Linked DNA regions of Aquitalea magnusonii. Each later gene encodes a partner of the first gene's protein in a complex. Links are inferred from orthologs where the notes say so. Each region holds a gene or a part of one and is shown on either strand. Other genes may lie near its edges. The genes, in order: dnaN and holA.

Region 1 (11,569 bases):
TCAACGAAAACAGGTCATATCTCAAAACAGCAGGTCAGCGTTGCACTGACATCTACCAAACTTAGGTGATGGAGTGGGGGTTTTCAAGCAACGTGAGCAGTATCTGGAATGCCATCGCTTCCTGCAACTTGAGTGCGGGATAACTGTATTGATAGGCTGAAATTTAATTTGCTATGTGCATAAGGTACTTAGGAGTGGTCTCTGGGGTCGCCTGTAGTCAGTCAGCCCAGCAATGATGATTGCTGAAACTAGCCGCTTACGGCCATGAGCCGCCCCTTGCGTTCGCAAGGCGAGTGACCGCTTCAGGCAGGCTACTCTCGCTCGGGTTTGAAGCCCGAAAGTCAGCTGCTGACGAGACCTGACATTGAACTTTACCGGAGGCGGCTAGCGAGACGAACGCACAGCCGATTGCCAACTTGAAAGGAGGGACTATGGATAAGCCGCGGGAGGAATCCCAGATTCTGGAGGACCTGACCACGCTAGCCGCGTCGCCCGGATACGCTCATGCGGTTGCACACATTTGCCATCGCGACAACGTCATCCACATCAAGGGTAAGCTGAAGCCGTCTGACATGGACCGTTTGTTCAGCAGCGAGCGCCTCATTCGGACGGAATTGACGACGCTGATTGGCCTGATGGCGAAAAAGCCATTGGACCTTTCCCTGCAGCCGACTGATGTGGTCGAGGGCTACGTCAAGCGCACAGATGCCCTTTTGCGGGAACTGCACGATGCGATGTCCTACCCCATGTTCGCTGCCATGTTCGAGGCGTTGAACGCGGGCGCTGAGCCGCCAAACCCGTGGTGCGGCCTGGGAATACGAGAGCCCATCTTCTATGGTACCGAGTCGGCCTACGCCTTCCAGTACAGGGACCTAGTGCCCGAGAAGTACGGGGCCGATGATGACTGGATGCTTAAGACGAAGGGCTTCACCTCCGGCCAGGCGCGGACCATCGCAAAGACGATGTGCGCCTTGATGGACGAAAAGGGGACGCGACTCTTTGCGGATGCTCGAGCTGCCAAGGCTCCACCCGCAACTTTCCTGCCCGCATTCGAGTTCTCGCTGGATGAGGTGGCGTTTCGCAGTGGTATTGCGCAGGGGGTGGTCAAAGCGTTCTTCCACGCGTTCCTCTTCGTGGGGGATAACGCGGCGTTCAAGGAAGTGGGGGACTTCAATGAGGTCGCAGCCCGGCCGCTGCTACTTACCGACCGCGGGACCGTGCTCCTCTTCTCGCACTACGCCATTTACGAGGCGCTATACGAGTCTCCGTTCTTCTGGATGTTGGATGACAAGCCCTACCGCCCGACGGCCTCCAAGCATCGCGGCGCCTTCGCCGAGCAGTTCGCTGCGCGCCGGCTGGCCGGAGTCTTTGGCTGCGAGCACGTCTATACGAACGTGAACCTGCATCGTGGCAAGGACATCGTGGGTGAAGCTGATGTTCTGGTCATTTACGGTGACCGGCTCATCATCGTGCAGGCGAAGGCGAAGAAGCTGACCATCTCAGCCCGCAAGGGGAACGACAATCAGCTGAAGGCAGACTTCGCTGCTGCCATTCAGGATTCCTACGACCAGGGTTGGACTTGCGCCAACGAGATTCTCGCTGGCGAATGTCGCTTAGTGGACGACAAAGGAAATGAAGTCGGCTTGCCCCCGAGCATCAAAGAGGCCTTCCTGTTCAGCCTCGTGTCGGAACACTATCCTGCGCTGGCCTTTCAGGCAAGCCAGTCGCTGAAATTCCAGACCACCGATGTTATCCGGCCTCCGTTCGTAATGGACGTATTCCTTCTCGACACGCTGACTGAAATGCTGACGACGCCGCTGCGATTATTGAGCTACGTGAAGTTGCGCGTGGCAGTCGTGGACAAGCTGATGAGCGGGCATGAGCTGACAGTCCTCGGCTACCACCTGAAACAGAACCTCTGGCTGGATGACAATTACAACACCGTCATGCTCGAGGACTCCATCGCTCGAGACCTAGACACGGCGATGATGGTTCGTAGGGATAACCTGCCTGGAGACGATACGCCGGCTGGTATCCTCACTAAGATGCGCGGAACTCGCTACGAGAGTCTCATCAAAGAAATTGAGACGAGGGCAGACCCGGCAACTCTCGAACTCGGGTTCCACCTCCTTTCTATGGACGAAGATTCGTGCAAAAACGTCCACAGCGTACTCGAGACCATCACGCGGAAGGTGCAGTGCGACGGGAAGCGACACGACGTGACGCTCGCGTCGAGCACAACACCGGGCGGGGTAAGCTTCCATTGCAATCCAACGCTGTCTCCCGAATCGATTGCCGTGCTGGAGACCCACTGCGTCAAACGCAAGTACCAGCAACGTGCGAGGCAATGGTTTGGCGTCTCCGTGAACCCGGATGGGCAAGTCCAGTTTGGTGTCACATTGGACTTTCCGTGGGAGCCCTCGGAGGAGTTGGACCAGCTAACCGCGAACATGAAGCCGGCGGCTCGGGTTCTCGACGTCCTTCCTCAATACACGCGAGGGGTCAGCCGCATAAAACTAGGGAGGAACGAGCCGTGCCGCTGTGGCAGCGGACGCAAGTATAAGAAGTGCTGCTTGGACTAAACGAGGGCGCGAGGGCATCACGCTAGCGCACCTTGCATGGCCAGACAACTTCTGGGGTGTTGTCAAGGTCAGCAGTACGCTTGAAACCTATCATCGGCCCCAAGAGATTGCTGATTCCCGATGACTGCAACCCAGCCTAGACCGTGAGTTGAGTATGCGGCCCTCTCCGACCGGAACCGCTGCATAGCCGTTATTCAGCCCTGAGTGATGATTGACTGTAATGGGTCGTTTTAAGAATTGGACGGTGGGCTGCTCTCGGCCAGTTCCAGCCATTCAAAAATTTGGTAAGTTCGTAAAATGAAGGCAGTAGCAGTCCGGATAGCCGACGTTAATAGAAAGCTAAAACACAGTGCGCTCCTGCGCGGTCCTGTATGAGCAAAGGGTTAAGTCTCTGCGCCATCCCGTTTTTCAATTGCTTTTCGCGCACCTTCTGGAAGTTGGCTGTACAACGCCGAGATGTATTTTGGTCTTGATATTCGGTCTTCAATGATGAAATTCATCATCGTGAATAGGTTGTGAGCAATTTCTGGAGTGTCGTTTATTTCAATTTCGCCAGGATGCACGGCATTGTTTCCAACGACCCGACAGAAGTCTAAAGCCTGCTGGACTTCGATTGGCAGGCCTTTGGTTACTAATGACCCGATATCGTCGTTGATGTTCTTGCCTCTCTCTCCAAGCTCGGACATTAGTTTTTGGAGTGATAACCTCAACAAGGCAGAAGCAGCACGAGGGGAAGTCGCAACAACTTCCCTAGCCTCATTGTAATCAAGCAGACATGACTCTGGCATGTCTGGATGTGCAGGTGGGACTGGAGCTGCAGATGGAACAATCATCCTTCCTTCATACCAATATGACCATTCTTTGCAATGAGAGCAGATGCAGAAATTTAACGACTGGTGGGTAGAGTAGCTTCCATGGGCGGAGTGAAAATAAAATTCACGCCAATGCTGTGATGAAAAAACTCCACAATGAATGCAATGGAATTCTCTTTTTTTATGCTCGGGCGGGTAGTATTTTTGCATATTGTATTTTGATGTTTATAGCCTTAACTTATTGCCACCGAAGTATTGGCAGAGGGCTCCTAACCATCTAGGGAAAATGGATATTAGTTTGAAGGGTCTCTCGTAATTAACTGAAAATGTATTCCTTTGGAACAATACAATACCCCTTGATAATGGGCTGAATGTCTTCACGATATACATGAATATCAGACGGATTTATCTTAATGTTATCCAATGATGCAAACTCAACAACAAAGACTGCATAATCTTCAGCAACACTTCTCCCGCGATGGGCTAAGCAGCTTGAACTTCTATTGGCATATGAAATAGACTGAAGAGTTGGCCCAAACTTAAATCCGTTATTTATTATTGATTCAATATTTTTTTTGGGAGTGGCATGAAAAAATACGAGTGGATTTCTTTCCAGTTCATCATCAAAAAGGCAGTAGCCATTCCTTTCAGTCGGATTGGAAAATTCATAAACTTTCATCATTAATAGTCTTTTCTCACTTAATTATTGATGCCAATGAACAAATAAAACAGAACTTTACTGTGACACACAGTATTGCAACTCAAACGCATGCTTTCAAGAACTTTGTCCTAGCGGGGTCTGTATAGTTGCCCACTGGTCTGTCCCGCTGTCCACGAAGAGCGGGACAGACCACACAATCTACCGCATGCCGGAATTGAACCTACACCTTCCTTATCTGCTATCCATGACTGCGCGCACCTCAAAGCGGTCGGCATGCCACACCAAAATCTAATGGCTGCAATGGGTCGTAAGTTGCCTGAACCCATACTAAGGCACCGTTACAAGACGGCATTGACTCATTAGCAGTAACAATCCAAAAAAAGAGGCCCATAAATTTCTCAATTTATGGGCCTCTTTTTCTCAGCTTATGAGTCTATCTACACTACCCCTTACACATCAATATTCCGCGCAATCAGGGCATTGCCTTCGATAAAGGCGCGGCGGGGTTCCACTTCGTCGCCCATCAGGGTGGTGAACACGTCGTCCGCGCCCATCACGTCTTCAATGCGTACCTTCAACAGGCGGCGCACGTTGGGGTCCATGGTGGTTTCCCACAGTTGTTCCGGGTTCATCTCGCCCAGGCCTTTGTAGCGCTGGATGTTCATGCCCTTTTTCACTTCGGCCAGCAGCCAGTCCAGTGCCTGGCCAAATTCGCTGATCGGTTTCACCGTTTCGCCGCGGCGTACGCTGGCACCTTCGCGCAGCAGGCCGCTGAGCAGGTCGCCGGTTTTGGCCAGTTCGGCGTAGTCGCCGGTTTCCAGGAAGTCCTGGTCCAGCACCGTTACCAGCACGTTGCCGTGTAGTTTGCGGGTGATTTTGATCAGGTGGCCGTCGTTTTTTTCGTCGTGCAGCAGTTCCAGCACGATGGCGTCAGCCGGCACCAGGGCGGTGAGGCGGGCCAGGCTGTCCTGGGCGGCGTGCTCGGTTTCCAGCGACAGGCGGCCGGATTTGAGCATGGCTTCCAGTACCAGCGGGTCGATGACGCGGCTTTCGCGTTCGATGACGGCGCGGGCCACCAGGAACTGGCGGGCTACTTCGGCCAGGGTGTCGCCGGCCAGGGCCGGGGCGTCGGTGGCGGGGATGAGTTCGGCTTTTTCCAGTGCCAGTTGCAGCAGGTACTGGTTCAGCTCGTAGTCGTCCTTCAGGTAGCGCTCTTGCTTGCCGTGCTTGGCCTTGTACAGCGGCGGCTGGGCAATGTAGATGTGGCCGCGTTCCACCAGTTCGTGCATCTGGCGGTAGAAGAAGGTGAGCAGCAGGGTGCGGATGTGGGCGCCGTCCACGTCGGCATCGGTCATGATGATGATGCGGTGGTAGCGCAGTTTGTCCGGGTTGTATTCGTCCTTGCCAATGCCGCAGCCCATGGCGGTAATCAGGGTGGCCACTTCCTGGCTTTGCAGCATTTTGTCGAAGCGGGCGCGTTCTACGTTAAGAATCTTGCCCTTCAAGGGCAGGATGGCCTGGAATTTGCGGTCGCGGCCTTGTTTGGCGGAGCCGCCGGCAGAGTCACCCTCCACCAGGTACAGTTCGCACAGCTTGGGGTCTTTTTCCTGGCAGTCGGCCAGTTTGCCGGGCAGGCCCAGGCCGTCCATCACGCCTTTGCGGCGGGTGATTTCGCGGGCTTTGCGCGCGGCTTCGCGGGCGCGGGCGGCGTCCACAATCTTGCCGCAGATGGTTTTGGCGTCGTTGGGGTTTTCCAGCAGGTAGGTTTTCAGCGCTTCGCTGATCACTTCGTTGACTACCGGGCCGATTTCGCCGGATACCAGTTTGTCCTTGGTCTGGCTGGAGAACTTGGGGTCGGGCAGCTTGACGGACAGCACGCAGGTAAGGCCTTCGCGCATGTCGTCGCCGGTGGTGTCCACCTTGGCCTTTTTGGCCACTTCGTGTTCTTCGATGTACTGGTTGAGCGTGCGGGTCATCACCTGGCGCAGGGCGGTCATGTGGGTGCCGCCGTCACGTTGCGGGATGTTGTTGGTGAAGCACTGGACGCTTTCCTGGTAGGAGTCGTTCCATTGCATGGCCACTTCCACGCTCATGCCGTCTTTTTCGCCCATGCCGTGGAACACTTTGGGGTGCAGCACGGTTTTGTTGCGGTTCATGTATTCCACAAAGCCGGCCACGCCGCCGGAGAAGGCGAAGTTTTCTTCCTTGCCGGTGCGCTTGTCCAGCAGGTTGATGCCTACGCCTTGGTTGAGGAAGGACAGTTCGCGGATGCGCTTGGCCAGGATGTCGAAGTGGTATTCCACCACGCCAAAGGTTTCTTCGCTGGCGCGGAAGGTGACTTCGGTGCCGCGGTGGTTGCTGTGGCCGGTAACGGTAAGCGGGGCCACGGCGTCGCCGCGGCGGAATTCCATTTCGTGTACCTTGCCGTCACGCCAGATCTTCAGCTTCAGCCAGTCGGACAGTGCATTTACTACGGATACACCTACGCCGTGCAGGCCGCCGGAAATCTTGTAGCTGTTGCTGTCGAATTTGCCGCCGGCGTGCAGGATGGTCATGATCACTTCGGCCGCCGAGCGTCCTTCTTCCGGGTGGATGTCGGTGGGGATGCCCCGGCCGTTGTCCGATACGGTGATGGAGTTGTCGGGGTTGATGATGACCTTGATGGTGTCGGCATGGCCGGCCAGGGCTTCGTCAATGGCGTTGTCCAGCACTTCAAACACCATGTGGTGCAGACCGGTGCCGTCCGAGGTATCGCCAATGTACATGCCGGGGCGTTTGCGTACCGCATCCAGACCCTTGAGGACTTTAATGCTATCCGCGCCGTATTCCTGTTCGCTCATGCTTATTCCTGAACAGCGGGAGTAGTGAGTCGGGAGTGGGGAGTAAGCCACTGCGTCATCACGCTGCCTGCTGTAATAAAGTCAAATTCAAGACCTGCCGAGGGAGTGGTCAAGCCCGACTCCCTATTTCCAACTCACTACTCCCTAGATGCGCATCGGCATCACGATGTACTTGAAGTTGCTGTAGTCGGGAATGGTCACCAGCGTACTGCGGTTGGCATCGCCAAACGCCATCTGCAGGGTATCGGCTGGCAGGTTGGTCAGCACGTCCAGCAGATAGTTGATGTTGAAGCCGATTTCCAGTTCACCACCCTGATAGGCAATTTCCAGTTCTTCTTCCGCTTCTTCCTGTTCGCTGTTGGTACACAGGATGGACATTTTGCCCGGTGCCAGTACCAGCCGCACGCCACGGAATTTTTCGTTGGCCAGAATGGCGGCGCGTTGCAGCGCGTGCAGGAAGGTTAGGCGTTCGATCAGGAAGATCTTGTCATTATCCAGCGGAATCACGCGGTTGTAGTCGGGGAACTTGCCGTCCACCACCTTGCTGATGATGACGGTGGAGCCAAAGCTGAAGCGTACCTGGTTGGCCAGCACTTCGATGTTGATTTCGTCGTCGCTGTCCTGCAGCAGTTTGTACAGCTCCAGGATGGTTTTGCGCGGCAGGATGACTTCGGCCTTGGGCAGGGTGGCTTCCACGTCGGCGCTGGCAAAGGCCAGGCGGTGGCCGTCGGTGGCAATCAGTTTTACCTGGTTGCCGTCGGTTTGCATCAACAGGCCGTTGAGGTAGTAACGGATGTCCTGCACCGCCATGGCAAATTGCACTTGGGAGATCAGGCGTTTGAGTTCGCGCTGGCTCAGGCTGAAGCTGGATTCGCTGGCGCTGCCCACGGACAGCAGCGGGAAGTCTTCTGCCGGCAGGGTTTGCAGGTTGAAGCGGCTTTTGCCGGCTTTGAGCGTGAGGCGGCCGTCCAGTTGTTCCAGCGTGACGGTGGTTTTGTCCGGGATGGCTCGCAGGATGTCCTGCAGCTTCTTGGCCGAGGTGGTCAGGCGGAAGTCTTCGCCCGGCAGTTCGTCGGCGCTGGCGGTGGTGATCTGGATTTCCAGATCAGTCGCCAGGAAGCCTACCTGTCCGCCTTTCTTTTCAATCAGTACATTGGAAAGAATCGGCAGGGTGTGGCGGCGTTCGACAATACCGGTCACGGCCAGCAGGGGCTTGAGAAGGGCATCGCGTTCGGCTTGCAGGATCAGCATGTTTCGGGCTCCCGAATGTGTCCAGAGTCAGTTATCGGTTGAATCAACATATCAGTTACGCAGCATGGATAGCAGCGTATCGTAATCGTGCGCCATATCGGCGTCATTACCACGCATTTCGGCAATGGTTTTGCAGGCATGCAGCACGGTGGTGTGGTCGCGGCCGCCAAAGGCATCGCCAATATTGGGCAGCGAGAGCTGGGTCAGCTCCTTGGCCAGTGCCATGGCTACCTGGCGCGGCCGGGCAATGTCACGGCTGCGCTTTTTGCTGTGCATGTCGGACAGCTTGATCTTGTAGTACTCGGCCACGGTTTTCTGGATGGCGTCCACCGTCACCTGGCGGTTGCCGGCGGCCAGGATGTCCTTCAAGGCTTCTTTCACCAGGTCCAGCGAGATGCTCTGGTTGGTGAAGCGGGCATAGGCCACCACGCGCTTGAGCGCGCCTTCCAGTTCGCGCACGTTGGAGCGCACGTTCTGGGCAATGAAAAACGCTACCGGGTGGTCCAGCTTGATGCTGTCGGCTTCGGCCTTTTTCATCAGAATGGCCACGCGCATTTCCAGCTCCGGCGGCTGGATTTCCACCGTCAGGCCCCAGGAGAAGCGCGAAATCAGCCGCTCTTCCATGCCTTCTATCTGCTTGGGGTAGGTGTCGCAGGTCATGATGACTTGCTTGCCGCCTTCAATCAGTGCGTTGAAGGCGTAGAAGAATTCTTCCTGGGTGCGGTTTTTGCCGGCAAAAAACTGGATGTCGTCAATCAGCAGCAAATCCAGCGAGTGGTAGTAGCGCTTGAATTCGTCAAACGCCTTGTGTTGGTAGGCGCGCATGATGTCGGCCACATAGCGTTCGGCGTGGATGTAGCGGATTTTGGCTTGCGGGTTCTTCTGGAACACGTGGTTGCCAATGGCCTGGATCAAGTGGGTTTTACCCAGGCCCACGCCACCGTAGACAAACAGCGGGTTGTAGGCCTGGTCGCCCGGATTCTCGGCAATCTGCATGGCGGCGGCACGCGCCAGTTGGTTGCCCTTACCTGTCACCAGCGTGTCAAAGGTAAAGGCCGGGTTCAGCCGGGTGCTTTCGTGGCTGCCGCCAATGGCTTTTACTGCCGCCTGCTTGGCCGGGCTGGGGGTGTCGTTGCTGGTGGCCGGGGCCGGGGCCGGTTTGCGCACGCCATTGCCCACTGCAGGCGGTACGGCCAGCGGCTTGTTGCTGGGCGCACCCAGGCGCAGTTCGACCGGGGCTTCGCCCACCAGCTCTACCGCCAGTTCTTCAATGCGTCCAAGGAAGCGGTCCTTGATGAACTGCATGATGAAGCGGTTGGGGGCAAACAGCGCAATGCCTTCTTCATTGGCTTCAGCCGCCAGCGGCTTGATCCAGGTATTGAACTGCTGTGAAGACAGTTCGGCCTCGAGGCGTGCGAGGCAGGCAGGCCAGAATTGATCCAGTTCGGTCATTAAGTACACGCAAGTAAAAGCAAAAACCCGCCGTTGACGATATGCGTTGCGGCGGGAGGAGCCATGGTTGTCACCCTGGTGGGATGGCCGGACGGCTATGTCCGGCGCGGGTGCAGCCCTGGCATGTGTTCATGCATGGCAAGTGGCTTGCACCATCCTCCTGTCGCGCGTGCTGCCCTTGGGCGGGCGGCTTCGTTTAATAATTACGCAGGGGGTGGGGTGCGTTAAGTTTCGACATTCTAACGGTTTTCGACAAAGTTATCCACAGGTGCGCTAAAAATTTGCCATTGACAAACGGCGGTTTTTCTTGTGAAATCACGCGTTTATTTCCGTTTCGAAACAGGAATTCTTTATCATGAAGCGTACTTACCAGCCTTCCACTACCCGTCGCAAGCGCACTCACGGCTTCCTCGTTCGCATGAAGACCCGCGGTGGCCGCGCCGTTATCGCCGCCCGTCGCGCCAAGGGTCGCAAGCGCCTGGCCGTATAAGTTCAGTAATGACTTATCGCTTTCGCCGTGTGCACCGGCTATTAAAAACGGATGAATTTTCATCCGTTTTTAGTTTGCGGCAAGCGCGCAGCACGGCTTTGTTTCAGGTGTATGCCCGTCCCAACGATCTGGGCCATGCCCGGCTTGGCCTGGTGGTGGGTAAGAAGGTCCACAAGCGAGCCGTACGCCGCAATTACATCAAGCGTACCGTGCGCGAGTGGTTCCGCCTGAATCAGGCCTCCTTGCCGGCACAGGACTACATTGTCCGTGCCAAACTGGCTTTTTCACGCGCTGACAGAGCAGAAGCTGTCATCGCCTTGTCTACACTCTTTGCTAAACTGGCACGATGTCGCGCCTCCTCATCCTCCTGATCCGCTTTTACCAACTGGCCATCAGCCCCTGGCTGGCACCACGGTGCCGCTATGTGCCGACCTGTTCCAGTTACGCGATCGAGGCGGTGAGAAAGCATGGCGCCTGCAAGGGCGGCTTTCTGGCGATGAAACGCATCGGGCGCTGTCACCCCTGGGGTGGCAGTGGTTATGACCCGGTTCCCTGAACTTTCCGGTATCGTAGAGATGGATTCCAAGCGACTCATAATCTTCATCGTTCTGTCCATGGGCATCCTGCTGCTGTGGCAGGAGTATTTTGCGCCCAAGCCTGCTCCGCAGCAGGTGGCACAGACACAAACGGCTTCGCAGCCGGACGCACCGGCCAGCCATACCGCCAGCGCCCAGCCTGTTGAAGCTGCCAAACTCACCGCCGGCCAGCGCATCCGTGTGACGACCGACGTGATCAAGGCCGAAATTGATACCGTGGGTGGTGACCTGCGTCAGCTGGATTTGCTGAAGCACGATTCCGCCACGGACGCCAAAAAGCCGTTCGAGCTGCTCACCGACAAGAATGGCCGCGTGTACGTGGCGCAGACCGGTCTGGTGGCTGCCAGCAACCCGGCCCTGCCCACCCACAAGACGGTCTACTCCGCGGCACAATCCAGCTACACCCTGAGTGGCGACAGCCTGCAGGTGAAGCTGACCGCCCCGGCCGCCAATGGCGTGCAAGTGGTGAAAACCTACACCTTCAAGAAGGGCAGCTACGATATCGCGGTGCGTTTTGATATCACCAACGGCGGCACCACCCCGCTGGCCCCGACTGCCTACTACCGCATCCTGCGTGATGGTCAGGCACCGGAAGGTGAAGGCCGCTTTGCCCACACCTTTACCGGCCCGGCGGTGTACACCGCTGAAAACAAGTTCCAGAAGGTTGCCTTCGAGGATCTGGCCAAGGGCAAGGGTGATTACGCCAAGACTGCCACCGACGGCTGGGTGGGCATGCTGCAGCATTACTTCATGACCGCCTGGATTCTCAAGCCGCTGGATGCTGCCAGCGTGTGCAAGGACGACAAGTCCTGCCACTTCGAGCTGAAAGACAACAACGGCCTGTATTCCGCCGCTGCCACCGTGGACCTGAAAACCATCAATCCG
Region 2 (11,629 bases), 320 kb from region 1 along the record:
ACCTGGAACAGCTATGGGGTGGCCAGAAGCCCAGCTTCACCCCGGCCGGTGGTCGTCCGTGGCAAGCCAATACCTGATAGGCCGTCCAGGCTGCATCAGTTGCGGCAGAGCAGTGGCACCCGCCCGTCTGCCGCCCTTCCCCTGTTATCTCCATCGCAGGTAACATCACGCACCTGCGCCGCACGCCGCGCTGAAGCCTTGCCATGAAAATCACCATTCTCGCCGTCGGTACCAAAATGCCGCGCTGGGTTGACGAAGCCTATAACGATTACGCCAAGCGTTTTGGCCGCGACATCAGCCTGGAACTGAAAGAAATCAAACCGGAAAAGCGTGGTGGTGGCGTCACGGCGGAAAAAGGCATTGCCGCCGAGCACGAACGGCTGATGGCGGCCATTCCGCCCCGCTGCAAGCTGGTGGTGATGGATGAACGCGGCAAGAACTGGACTTCGGTGCGACTGGCCGAAGAGCTGAAAAGCTGGATGGCGGGTGGTGATGACGTGTGCTTCATCATCGGCGGTGCCGACGGCCTGTCCGCCGAACTGAAACAGCGCGCCGACGTGCTGCTGCAATTATCGGCCATGACCCTGCCGCACGGCATGGTGCGGGTGATGCTGGGCGAGCAGATTTACCGCGCCTACTCCATCCTCAACAATCACCCCTACCACCGCGAATAAGCCCCGTGCAGGCGGCTGACAACGTTATTTAGTGCGCGTGCAGCGGCCCCGGCACAGCCGGGCCTTCCAACTAAGCACTTGATTGCGCAGCTTTTCCATCCATTCCCCACTCCCCCGCCCTTGCCTTGCCAATTGAACAAGGAAGCCTGGCTTTCCTTTCAGCAAGCGCGAGGGGTATGTCAACCATCTGCCTATCGGCTGCGCTCGGTTCGGCGACACTCAGTTGGGCGGCAACACCACGAATTCGCCATCCAGCCGCCCAGCGGCCACCTCGCCGCACTCCAGCTCCACCACCAATTGCAGCCGCGCCATGCGGCCCTTGGCCAAGGCGCCAGCCATGCGCTGCCAGACCGCATCGGCCACTGGCAGGGTGCTGGCGCTGAACGCGCCGTGCATGGCCTTCTGATAATCCATCTGGCTACGCCGCACCATCACCTGCCCACGCACCCCCAGGGCCTGCAACTTGCGATACACCAGCAGCCAGCCCGCCAGCGTGGCCACAGCGGCCGCACTGCCGCCAAAGATGGTGGCGCAATGGTTGATGTTCGGCTCCAGCGGTGCCCACAGCGTGACGGCATCCTCTGCCGCATGACGTACTTTCACCCCCATGGCCTGTGCCAGCGGGATGGCCTGATACAGATAATCCTCGATGTCCTGGTAATGCTGCACGACAACTCCTTTGCTGCAATAAGCCTTCAGCATGCCACAGCCAGCACATCGAGGCAGCCATGGCTGCGACAAGATGTCGCAGGGTGCGGTCATGGACTTCCCTTACAATCCCTGGTTGATAACCGTTCTCATCCAGGAATCAAGCATGCAAAAGCTCGCCCTCCTCGCCCTGCTGCTGGCCGCCAGCGCACAGGCACACGTCACGCTGGAAACCCCGACTGCCGCCAGCGGCAGCTATTACAAGGCCGTGCTGAAAGTGGGCCATGGCTGTGATGGCAGCCCCACCACCGGCATCAGCGTGGAATTGCCGGCAGGCGCGCAACTGGCGCGCCCCATGCCCAAGGCCGGCTGGCAGGTGCAAGTGGAAAAGTCCGCGGTCACGCCATTCGACAACCATGGCACGCTGGTGAAGCAGGATGTCAGCCGCATCAGCTGGAGCGGTGGTAATCTGCCGGCCGATTTTTACGATGAATTCGTGTTCCAGACCCGCATTGCCGCCCAGCCGGGCAAGCTGTTCTTCAAGGTAAAGCAGCAATGCGCGCAGGGCAGCACCAACTGGGTGGAGATTCCGGCTGAAGGCCAGGATGGCCACAGCCTGAAATCCCCGGCGGCAGTGCTGCAAGTAACCGCGCCGGGCGAAGCCCATCACCACTAAGCAACACTGGCAATAAACCTGCTGCAGCGTCGCACGCCAGCTACTGTCTGCGTCGGCGCGCCTTGCCCCAGCGACGCTACGCTATCCTGTCAGCCGCGCCAAAGCACATTCCGGACACGGCGTGACAGATGACAAAATCCCCTTGCATCCATAACGGACCCAAGGGGATTTTTGCTTGATTGCAGCAGGGCTTAGCTGCGGATCAGGTAGTCAAAGGCCGACAGGCTGGCCTTGGCACCTTCGCCCATGGCGATGATGATCTGCTTGTACGGTGCTGTGGTGGCATCACCGGCAGCAAACACCCCCTCGGCCGAAGTCTGGCCCTTGGCATCCACTTCGATCTCACCGCGCGGCGACAAGGCAACGCTGCCTTTCAGCCAGTCGGTATTGGGCAGCAGGCCGATCTGCACAAAAATGCCTTCTAGCGCCACATGGTGGGTCTCCCCGGTAATGCGCTCCTGATAGCTCAGGCCGTTCACCTTCTGACCGTCGCCGGTCACTTCGGTGGTCTGGGCATTGGTGATGACGCGCACATTGGGCAGGCTGTGCAGTTTCTTCTGCAACACCGCATCGGCGCGCAGGCTGTCACCGAACTCCAGCAGGGTGACATGGGTGACGATGCCGGCCAGGTCGATGGCGGCTTCCACGCCAGAGTTACCACCGCCAATCACCGCCACACGCTTGCCCTTGAACAGCGGGCCATCGCAGTGCGGGCAGTAAGCCACGCCCTTGGCGCGGTATTCGGCTTCGCCCGGCACATTCATTTCGCGCCAGCGCGCACCGGTGGCCACAATCACCGCCTTACTCTTGAGCACGGCACCGCTTTCCAGCGTCACCTCGGCCAGTTGGCCGTTTTGCGCCGGCTTGAGCGCAGCAGCGCGTTGCAGGTTCATCACGTCCACATCGTAGGATTTGACGTGTTGTTCCAGCGCCATCGCCAGCTTGGGCCCTTCGGTTTCCTGCACCGAGATGAAGTTTTCAATCGCCAGCGTATCCAGCACCTGGCCGCCGAAACGCTCGGCCACCACACCGGTACGGATGCCCTTGCGCGCCGCATAGATGGCGGCAGCCGCGCCGGCCGGGCCACCGCCGACGATCAGCACGTCGAATGCTTCCTTGGCGGCAATCTTTTCGGCTTCACGCGCCACGGCACCGCTATCCAGCTTGGCGATGATTTCTTCCAGGCCCATGCGGCCACTGCCAAACTGTTCACCATTCAGATAGATGGCCGGTACGCCCATGATCTGACGCTCGGTAACTTCCTGCTGGAACACACCGCCATCAATCATCACGCTACGCACATTGGGGTTGAGCACTGCCATCAGGTTGACGGCTTGTACCACGTCCGGGCAGTTGTGGCAGCTTAGCGAGACAAACACTTCAAACTGGTAGCTGCCTTGCAGGCCGCGAATCTGGGCAATGGTGTCCTCGTCCACCTTGGGCGGATGGCCACCGGTTTGCAGCAGAGCCAGCACCAGCGAGGTGAATTCGTGGCCCATCGGGATACCGGCAAACTCGATACGGCCAGCTTCACCGGGGCGGGCGATGGCAAAGGACGGGCGACGCGCGGCCTGGCCATTGCTGTTCAGCGTTACCTTGGGCGACAGGCTGGCAATGTCTTGCAGCAGGCTGAACATTTCCTGCGCCTTGGCGCTGTCATCCAGGCTGGCAATCAGTTCGATCGGCTGCTGCAGTTTTTCCAGGTAGGCGGTCAGTTGGGTCTTGATGGTGGTGTCGAGCATGGGAATATCCTCAGGCAATTGCACTGGCAAGCTCATGCGCTGCCAACAGCTTGCCGCTGCAATCGGGTGGTAGGGAGACGGGCCGCTGGCTGCGGCCCGGAGGCCGTACCGCAGTACGCGGCACGGCAGGCTGCATTGGCTTAGATTTTGCCAACCAGATCCAGCGACGGAGCCAGGGTGGCTTCGCCTTCTTTCCACTTGGCCGGGCATACTTCACCCGGGTGGCTGGCTACGTACTGGGCGGCCTTTACCTTGCGCAGCAGTTCGCTGGCGTCACGGCCAATGCCACCGGCGTTGATTTCGATGATCTGGATCTTGCCTTGCGGGTCGATCACGAAAGTACCGCGTTCGGCCAGGCCGGCTTCTTCAATCATCACGCCGAAGTTGCGGCTGATGATGCCGGTCGGGTCGCCAATCATCGGGTAGTTGATCTTGCCGATGGTTTCCGAGCTGTCGTGCCAGGCTTTGTGGGTGAAGTGGGTGTCGGTGGATACCGAGTAGATTTCCACGCCCAGCTTGGAGAATTCGGCGTAGTTGTCAGCCAGGTCGCCCAGTTCGGTCGGGCAGACAAAGGTGAAGTCAGCCGGGTAGAAGAACACTACCGACCATTTGCCTTTCAGGTCGGCGTCGCTGACATCGATGAATTTGCCATTGTGAAAAGCGGTAGCCTTGAACGGTTTGACTTCGGTATTGATCAGCGATACGGACATGTGTAGCTCCTTCAGGTGAAAGTGGATTTGCTGCTTGCTGCATTAGCGATTTGATGGAGGCTATCTTATGCGGGACGAATCAATTGATCCACTTGATTGTTTAAATGTTAAAAATAGAATTTTCCTATCGATCTAAATCAAACCACTCCAGATAACGACAAGAAACCGATGTTTGTGGTGGGGAATGATCAGAACTGTGGCCACCACACCACGGCCAGACAGCAAAAAGCCGCCCAATCAGGCGGCTTTTCCGGGGATTGCCCACTATTTATTCAGCTTTTGTTGAAAAAGCCCTGCAACAAGCCCAGCCCCTGCGACAACAGATCACCACCTTGCGGCAACTGGCCATCCGGCGTCAGCTTGTCCACGGCTTGCGGCAGGTAATCTGCCAGGCCCTGGCTGAGCTGTTGCGGGCCCAGGCCAAACTGCTGCGCCAGCGCGCCAAGCTGCTCGCTGCCTAGCAACTGCTGGATTTGCTCGGCTGATACCGGCAGGTTGCTGCCGCTGCCCACCCAGGACGACACCAGCTCGCCCATGCCGCCGCTATTGAACTTTTCCAGCAGGCCGGCCAACCCGCCATTTTGTTCCATCAATGCCGCCACGGCACCACTCACACCACCGCTTTCACCACCCAGCAAGCTACCCAGCTGATCAAACAGGCTCATGTTTCGTCCTTTCACGGAAAAACGGTTTAAAATGTCTTCAACAAACTTTACTTGCAAAATAGCATAGAAAAATCAGTACAATAGCGCGTTCTTTACCCATTCTTACTGCCATTTCCAGCCCAATGCGATTATTTCATGCTGCCCTGGCCTTGCTGGCCTGCCTGTTTGCCAACAACGTACACGCCGATCTTTATGGTTTTGTGGACGAGCAGGGCCAGGTACATCTCGCCAATCGCCAGCTTGACGAACGCTACCAGCTCTACCAGAAAAGCATGCTGCCCGGCAGCGGCAGCAACGCCGCACTGGACGATGCCACCACCCCTGGCCTGGGTGCCACGCTAAGCCACGATAACCGCTTGCCGGTAGCCGCGGCAGCGCGTACCGACGGACTGAAAAGTGTGAGTGCGCCGGCTTACAACTCCAAGCTGGCTTCGCAGTACAAGCATCTGATCGACCAGACCGCGCGCGAGTTCAAACTGGATGCCGACCTGTTGCATTCCATCGTTACCGTGGAGTCCGGTTACAATCCGCAGGCGGTCTCCCCCAAGGGTGCCATCGGCCTGATGCAGGTGATTCCGGCGACTGGTGAACGCTTTGGCGTCAGCCGGCTGGATGACCCGCGACAAAACCTGCGTGCCGGTGCCCGCTATCTGCGTTTTCTGCTCAGCCAGTTCAACAATGACCTGCCACTGGTGATTGCCGCCTACAATGCTGGCGAAGGGGCGGTACAGAAGTATCGCAATACCATCCCCCCTTACGACGAAACCCGTGATTACGTGGCCAAGGTGCTGGCCTCCTACGAAAAGCGTACCGGGCAGGTCTATATCGGTCATCCGCGTGGCCCTCGCCGCATCAAGGCCATGATCCTGCCAGGCAGCATCAGCCCTCCCCAAGCAGCAGCGCTGTAACCATACCGCCCACCACATGACAAAGGCCTTCTTCTGAAGGCCTTTTTGCTGTCGCGCACATCAGGACTTACAACTGCACACCCAGAATCTCACCCAGCGGTTCGGCCAGATCGCGGTAGCAGGCCCGGTGATCAAACACGCCTAGAAAACCCGGATAGGCATCCGGAGCGTGCAGGATCTGGTTTGCCTTGCGGGATGAAAGCTTGTGGATGCGCAGGATGCGACCGTCCCAGTGAACCAGGCGTGCATCCTCTGCTGTCAGCAACACCTCCAGGGTTTGATGGATGATTTCAACCAGTACCACCTTGCTGCGGGTACGGTGCTCTCCAGCCGTAACAGCCGCACTGACGCCCTCGTTTTGCATCATGTTTGTTCTTTGCTTTATTGTTTAAAATGTATTAACTCTTGCTTATCATATGGCAGCATTCCAACAATCTCAATAGTTTATTAAAAGAAATTTAAACAAAAACAGAGAAACTTGGATTTGTTTAAAAAAAAACGGCCAGCTCATGCTGACCGTTTCAGATACCGATATTTTTTCTACATCATGCTGCCAATAGCAGGGCCAAACCTCGCAAGGAATGCCAGGGGTCGCCAACCGCCACCCCCTTGATCTGTTGATCGATACGCGCACATTCCGAGAGCGCCGTCATCAGCTTGCGTGGCCCAATCCGGCGCAAGGCCGGTTCCGCCAGCCGCTGCTTGTCACCCCACAAGCGCAGTTCGCGCGCCAGATCGCGCAGTTGCCGGCCATCTTTCAAACCCTGACGCAAGCGCAACAACATGCGGACATCCTCGGTAAAGGACCACAACACCAGCACCGGCGATTCGCCTTCGGCCAGCAAACCTTCCAGCATGCGCTGCACCCGTGCGCTATCACCCGACAGCCAGGATTCAGACAGATGGAACACATCAAAGCGCGCGACATTAGCCACCGCCTCGCGCAGTTGTTCCAGGCTGAGTTCCCCTGCCGGATAGAGCAAGGCCAGTTTGTCCACTTCCTGCCGTGCCGCCAGCAGATTTCCCTCCACCCGGTCGGCAAAGAAGCTCAGTGCCTCCGGCGACAACTGCTGCTGCTGCAGCTTCATGCGCCGGGCAATCCAGCCGGCCAGTTCATGACGGCCCACCGGCTTTGCCTCCACCACCACGGCGGCTTTTTCCAGTGCGGCAAACCATTTGGATTGCAACTGGGCCTTTTCCAGCCGGGGCAGGGTGATCAGGGTGATGGTGTCTTGTGGTGGTGCTGCGGCCAGTTGCTGCAGTGCCTCTGCCCCTTCCGTACCGGGTTTACCACCCGGAATGCGGATTTCCAGCAATTTGAGGCTGGCAAACAGCGATACGCTGCTCATGGATTCACGTAGCTGCGACCAGTCAAACCCCGCCTCAACGGTAAGGACTTCCCGCTCCTGATAGCCCTGGGAAGAGCTTAGCTTACGCAGCTTGTCCGCCGCCTCCAGCGCCAGCAGGGTTTCCTCGCCATGAATCAGGTAAAGCGGTGCCAGGCCCTTGGCCAGCACCGCATCCAGCGACTCAGGGCTTAGGCTGGGCATTGGCAGGCTTCAGACTCTGGCTGGCTTTGCCCGGCTGCGCCGGACGCGGCAGATAGGCCAGGCGGCGGATCAGCTGCTCGGCAGCATCGCGGCGGATATCGTTCCACAGCAGGGCTTCTTCCTGCTCCTTGCCCAGCACATCGCTATCGGAATAGTTCAGGTAGCGGCGTACCGAGATTACCATGTCCGGCTCCACCGGCACCCCGCCCAGCACGGTACGTACCGAGGCGGTATAGCTCAGCAAGTACTCGTTGACCTTGCCACCGCTGTTGATGGTGGACACTTCCCTGGCCTGGTTTTCACTCAACACACTGAGCACCGCCTCGGCCTGCTTGGGCGCGCTCAACAGCACCAGCTTTTCATTACGCGCCAACGTTTCATGCAGGATGGGTCCCAGTTTGCTGCTGCCCTCTTCCACATAGACGCTGTTAAATGGCAGCGGGCGGCTGCTGCCACCCATGCCCTTCAGGTGAAAACCGCAAGCGCTGAGCAGGAACACCAGGCTGGCCAGTGCCAGTCCGTGCAGGATTCGGTTCATGCCTGTTCTCCGTAACAGGAGCCGGTCAGGCCCAGCCCCGCCCAAGCGGGGAGGATAAGCTGACCGGCAGGATTGGTAGCCCGCCCCGTGCAGGGCGGGCCGGGGTTTACACGACGATGTTCACCAGACGACCCGGCACCACGATGATCTTCTTGGCCGATTTGCCTTCCATGAACTTCTGCACGTTTTCATGGGCCAAGGCGGTGGCTTCAATCACATCCTTGGCCGCATCGGCTGCCACAGTGATGCTGCCACGCAGCTTGCCGGCCACCTGTACCATCATTTCGATTTCGCTCTTCACCAGCGCGGCCTCGTCCACCTTGGGCCAGGCTTGTTGCAGCAGCTCGCTGCCCGGCTGCAACACCGACCAGATGGCATCGGTGATGTGCGGCACGATGGGCGACAGCAGCAGGGTGACGCTTTCCAGCACTTCCTGTGCCACGGCACGGCCGGCGGCATCGCTGCGGTCGGTCTTGTCGTAGGTGTTCAGCAGTTCCATCACTGCGGCAATGGCGGTGTTGAACTGCTGGCGACGGCCATAGTCGTCGGCCACTTTCTGGATGGTGCTGTGCAGCTTGAAGCGCAGTTCCTTCTGGCTGGCATTCAGCTCGCCACCGGCATAAGCGGCCACCACACCGGCGTCGGCATGTTCCTTGGCCAGTTTCCACAGGCGCTTGAGGAAGCGGAAGGCACCTTCCACACCAGCGTCGGACCATTCCAGGCTTTGCTCCGGCGGGGCGGCAAACATCATGAACAGGCGCGCGGTATCGGCACCGTATTTCTCGATGAATTCCTGCGGGTCCACGCCGTTGTTCTTGGACTTGGACATTTTCTCCACGCCGCCCACCACCACCGGCAGGCCATCCACACGATGGGTGGCACCGGTAATCTTGCCCTTGGCGTCACGTTCCAGCACCACGTCTTGCGGGGCGATCCAGTCCTTGCTGCCGTTGGGCAGCTCGCGGTAGAAGGTTTCGCAGATAACCATGCCCTGGGTCAGCAGGCTCTTGAACGGCTCGTCGCTGGATACCAGGCCTTCGTCACGCATCAGCTTGTGGAAGAAACGTGCGTACAACAGGTGCAAGATGGCGTGTTCGATACCACCGACGTATTGGTCCACTTGCAGCCAGTAATCAGCCGCTGCCTTGTCCAGCATGGCGGTGTCGCACTTGGGGCTGGCGTAGCGGGCGTAGTACCAGCTGGATTCCACAAAGGTATCCATGGTGTCGGTTTCGCGCTTGGCGGCACCGCCACACTTGGGGCAACTGGTTTCGTAGAATTCCGGCATTCTGGCCAGCGGCGAACCGGCACCGTCCGGAATCACGTTTTCCGGCAGCACCACCGGCAGGTCTTTTTCCGGCACCGGCACATCGCCGCAAGTCGGGCAATGGATGATGGGAATCGGGCAACCCCAGTAACGCTGACGGGAGATGCCCCAGTCGCGCAGGCGGTACTGGGTTTTCTTCTGACCGGCAGCCTTGGCTTCCAGATCACCGACGATGGCATCAAAGGCCTCGCTGAACGACTTGCCGTCGTACTTGCCGCTGTTGACGGTGCGTACGCTGTCGTCCTTGGCGGCATACCAGTCCTGCCAGTTGCTGGCGTCGAAATCGTTGTCGCCAGCCACCTTGGCATACACTTGCAGCAACGGCAGGCGGTATTTGTTGGCAAATTCGAAGTCGCGCTCGTCATGCGCCGGCACGGCCATCACCGCGCCTTCGCCATAACCCCACAGCACATAGTTGGCTACCCACACCGGCAGCTTGGCACCGGTCAGCGGATGGATGACGAACAGGCCGGTGTCCATGCCCTTCTTTTCCATCTTGGCCACGTCGGCCTCGGCCACGGAGCCTGCCTTGCATTCGGCGATGAAAGCCTGCAAGGCCGGATTATTGGCCGCGGCCTGGGTGGCCAGCGGGTGTTCCGCCGCCACGGCAACGTAAGTTGCGCCCATCAGGGTATCCGGACGGGTGGTGTACACCTTCAGTTCGCCGCCATGGCCGATGCTGTCCTGGTCGTAGGCAAACACCACGTCGGAGCCGTGGCTCTTGCCGATCCAGTTTTTCTGCATGGTCTTGACCTGTTCCGGCCAGCCATCCAGCGTATCCAGGCTGGTAAGCAGTTCGTCGGCATACTTGGTGATGGCGAAGTAGTACATCGGAATTTCGCGCTTTTCCACCACGGCACCAGAGCGCCAGCCACGGCCGTCCACCACTTGCTCGTTGGCCAGTACGGTCTGGTCCACCGGGTCCCAGTTCACCACGCCGTTTTTCTTGTAGATCACGCCTTTTTCAAACAGGCGGGTAAACAGCCACTGCTCCCAGCGGTAGTAGTCCGGCTTGCAGGTGGCCAGCTCGCGCTCCCAGTCCAGGGCAAAGCCCAGGCTGTCCAGCTGCGTCTTCATGTAGTCGATGTTGGCATAGGTCCAGGCCGCCGGAGCGCCACCGTTTTTCATGGCGGCGTTTTCGGCCGGCAGACCGAAGGCGTCCCAGCCCATCGGTTGCAACACGTTAAAGCCTTGCAGGCGCTTGAAGCGGGCCAGTACGTCGGTAATGGTGTAGTTGCGCACATGGCCCATGTGCAGCTTGCCGGACGGATAGGGGAACATCGACAGGGCGTAGTACTTGGGGCGGCTGGCGTCTTCGACGGCCTTGAAGGCGGCAGTGCGCTGCCATTTTTGTTGCGCTGCGGCTTCGACTTCGCGCGGGCTGTAGGTTTCTTGCATGGTGATCTTTGTCTGGAATGGCTTGAAAACAAAAGGGCGGACTGCCCAAGTCCCCGCCTGGCAGGGCAGCTTGGGCAGTCCGTCGCAAATTCAATCGGCCCATTATAGCGGCCAGAGGGCCTTGCCGATAAGAGCCGCACAAAAACAAAAGCTTGGCTGCAGACGGCATCAACGCCATCCCGGCAAGCAGAAAGCCGCGGCAGCGGCAAGCTGCGGGCATGTCAGGGGCCGGTTTGGCGGGTAATGGCCGGCAATGTTTGCATCAATTTACGGCAGCGAGGACTACAGACTCAGTCCACCCGGTGTTTGAAGGACTCTAACTGCTGCATCAGTACGCTCAGAATGCCGTCTTCCCACAGCGAATGGCCAGCCACCTCCACCAGATGGAACGCCGCCTCCGGCCAGTGCTGCGCCAGCTCACAGGCGGTCACCGGCGGACAGACCAGATCGTAACGGCCCTGCACAATAACCGCTGGCAAATGACGAATGCGCTCCACCTGCTGCAACAACTGCCCCTCGGGCAGGAAGATGTGGTTGACGAAATAATGAGCCTCAAGCCGCGCCAGCGACAGGGCAACATACTCGCTGCTGGCGCGGGCGATGGCTTCGGGGCGCTGTCGGATCGCCACGCACGCCGCCTCGTAACGCCCCCAACTGCGGCATGCCGGCAAGTGTACTGCCGGATCCGGGTCACACAGGCGGCGGTAATATGCCTGCAGCAGGTCCTGCCGCTCGTCCTGCGGGATAGGCGCGACAAAACGCTGCCATTCCTCCGGGTAGAACTGGCCCATCC

The links.
Region 2: the proteins of dnaN (region 1) and holA are in contact, whole or in part, in a cryo-EM structure (PDB 8GIZ), measured with the Escherichia coli proteins. The link is inferred for Aquitalea magnusonii from one-to-one orthologs.

The regions. Positions count from the first base shown.
Region 1 is NZ_AP018823.1:4,379,534-4,391,102, forward strand. The notes cover bases 6,094-9,002. They hold dnaN (DNA polymerase III subunit beta), read right to left. Parts: upstream 8,147-9,002; coding sequence 7,040-8,146; downstream 6,094-7,039. Other genes in these bases: gyrB (DNA topoisomerase (ATP-hydrolyzing) subunit B), read right to left, coding at 6,094-6,895; dnaA (chromosomal replication initiator protein DnaA), read right to left, coding at 8,198-9,002. Also shown: DLM_RS20555 (nuclease-related domain-containing protein), read left to right, coding at 432-2,582; DLM_RS20560 (DUF4145 domain-containing protein), read right to left, coding at 2,966-3,604; DLM_RS23225 (hypothetical protein), read right to left, coding at 3,711-4,076; more of gyrB, read right to left, coding at 4,505-6,093; more of dnaA, read right to left, coding at 9,003-9,598; rpmH (50S ribosomal protein L34), read left to right, coding at 9,954-10,088; rnpA (ribonuclease P protein component), read left to right, coding at 10,097-10,459; membrane protein insertion efficiency factor YidD, read left to right, coding at 10,435-10,644; membrane protein insertase YidC, read left to right, coding at 10,664-11,569. UniProt on the Escherichia coli protein: Confers DNA tethering and processivity to DNA polymerases and other proteins. Acts as a clamp, forming a ring around DNA (a reaction catalyzed by the clamp-loading complex) which diffuses in an ATP-independent manner freely and bidirectionally along dsDNA.
Region 2 is NZ_AP018823.1:4,064,486-4,076,114, forward strand. The notes cover bases 5,572-8,540. They hold holA (DNA polymerase III subunit delta), read right to left. Parts: upstream 7,574-8,540; coding sequence 6,569-7,573; downstream 5,572-6,568. Other genes in these bases: DLM_RS19045 (lytic transglycosylase domain-containing protein), read left to right, coding at 5,572-6,023; DLM_RS19050 (hypothetical protein), read right to left, coding at 6,091-6,390; lptE (LPS assembly lipoprotein LptE), read right to left, coding at 7,554-8,111; leuS (leucine--tRNA ligase), read right to left, coding at 8,218-8,540. In the rest of the region: rsfS (ribosome silencing factor), read left to right, coding at 1-77; 23S rRNA (pseudouridine(1915)-N(3))-methyltransferase RlmH, read left to right, coding at 204-674; DLM_RS19020 (YiiD C-terminal domain-containing protein), read right to left, coding at 894-1,343; DLM_RS19025 (YcnI family protein), read left to right, coding at 1,489-1,998; ahpF (alkyl hydroperoxide reductase subunit F), read right to left, coding at 2,190-3,740; ahpC (alkyl hydroperoxide reductase subunit C), read right to left, coding at 3,881-4,450; DLM_RS19040 (YidB family protein), read right to left, coding at 4,723-5,115; more of DLM_RS19045, read left to right, coding at 5,238-5,571; more of leuS, read right to left, coding at 8,541-10,836; pip (prolyl aminopeptidase), read right to left, coding at 11,127-11,629. UniProt on the Escherichia coli protein: Part of the beta sliding clamp loading complex, which hydrolyzes ATP to load the beta clamp onto primed DNA to form the DNA replication pre-initiation complex.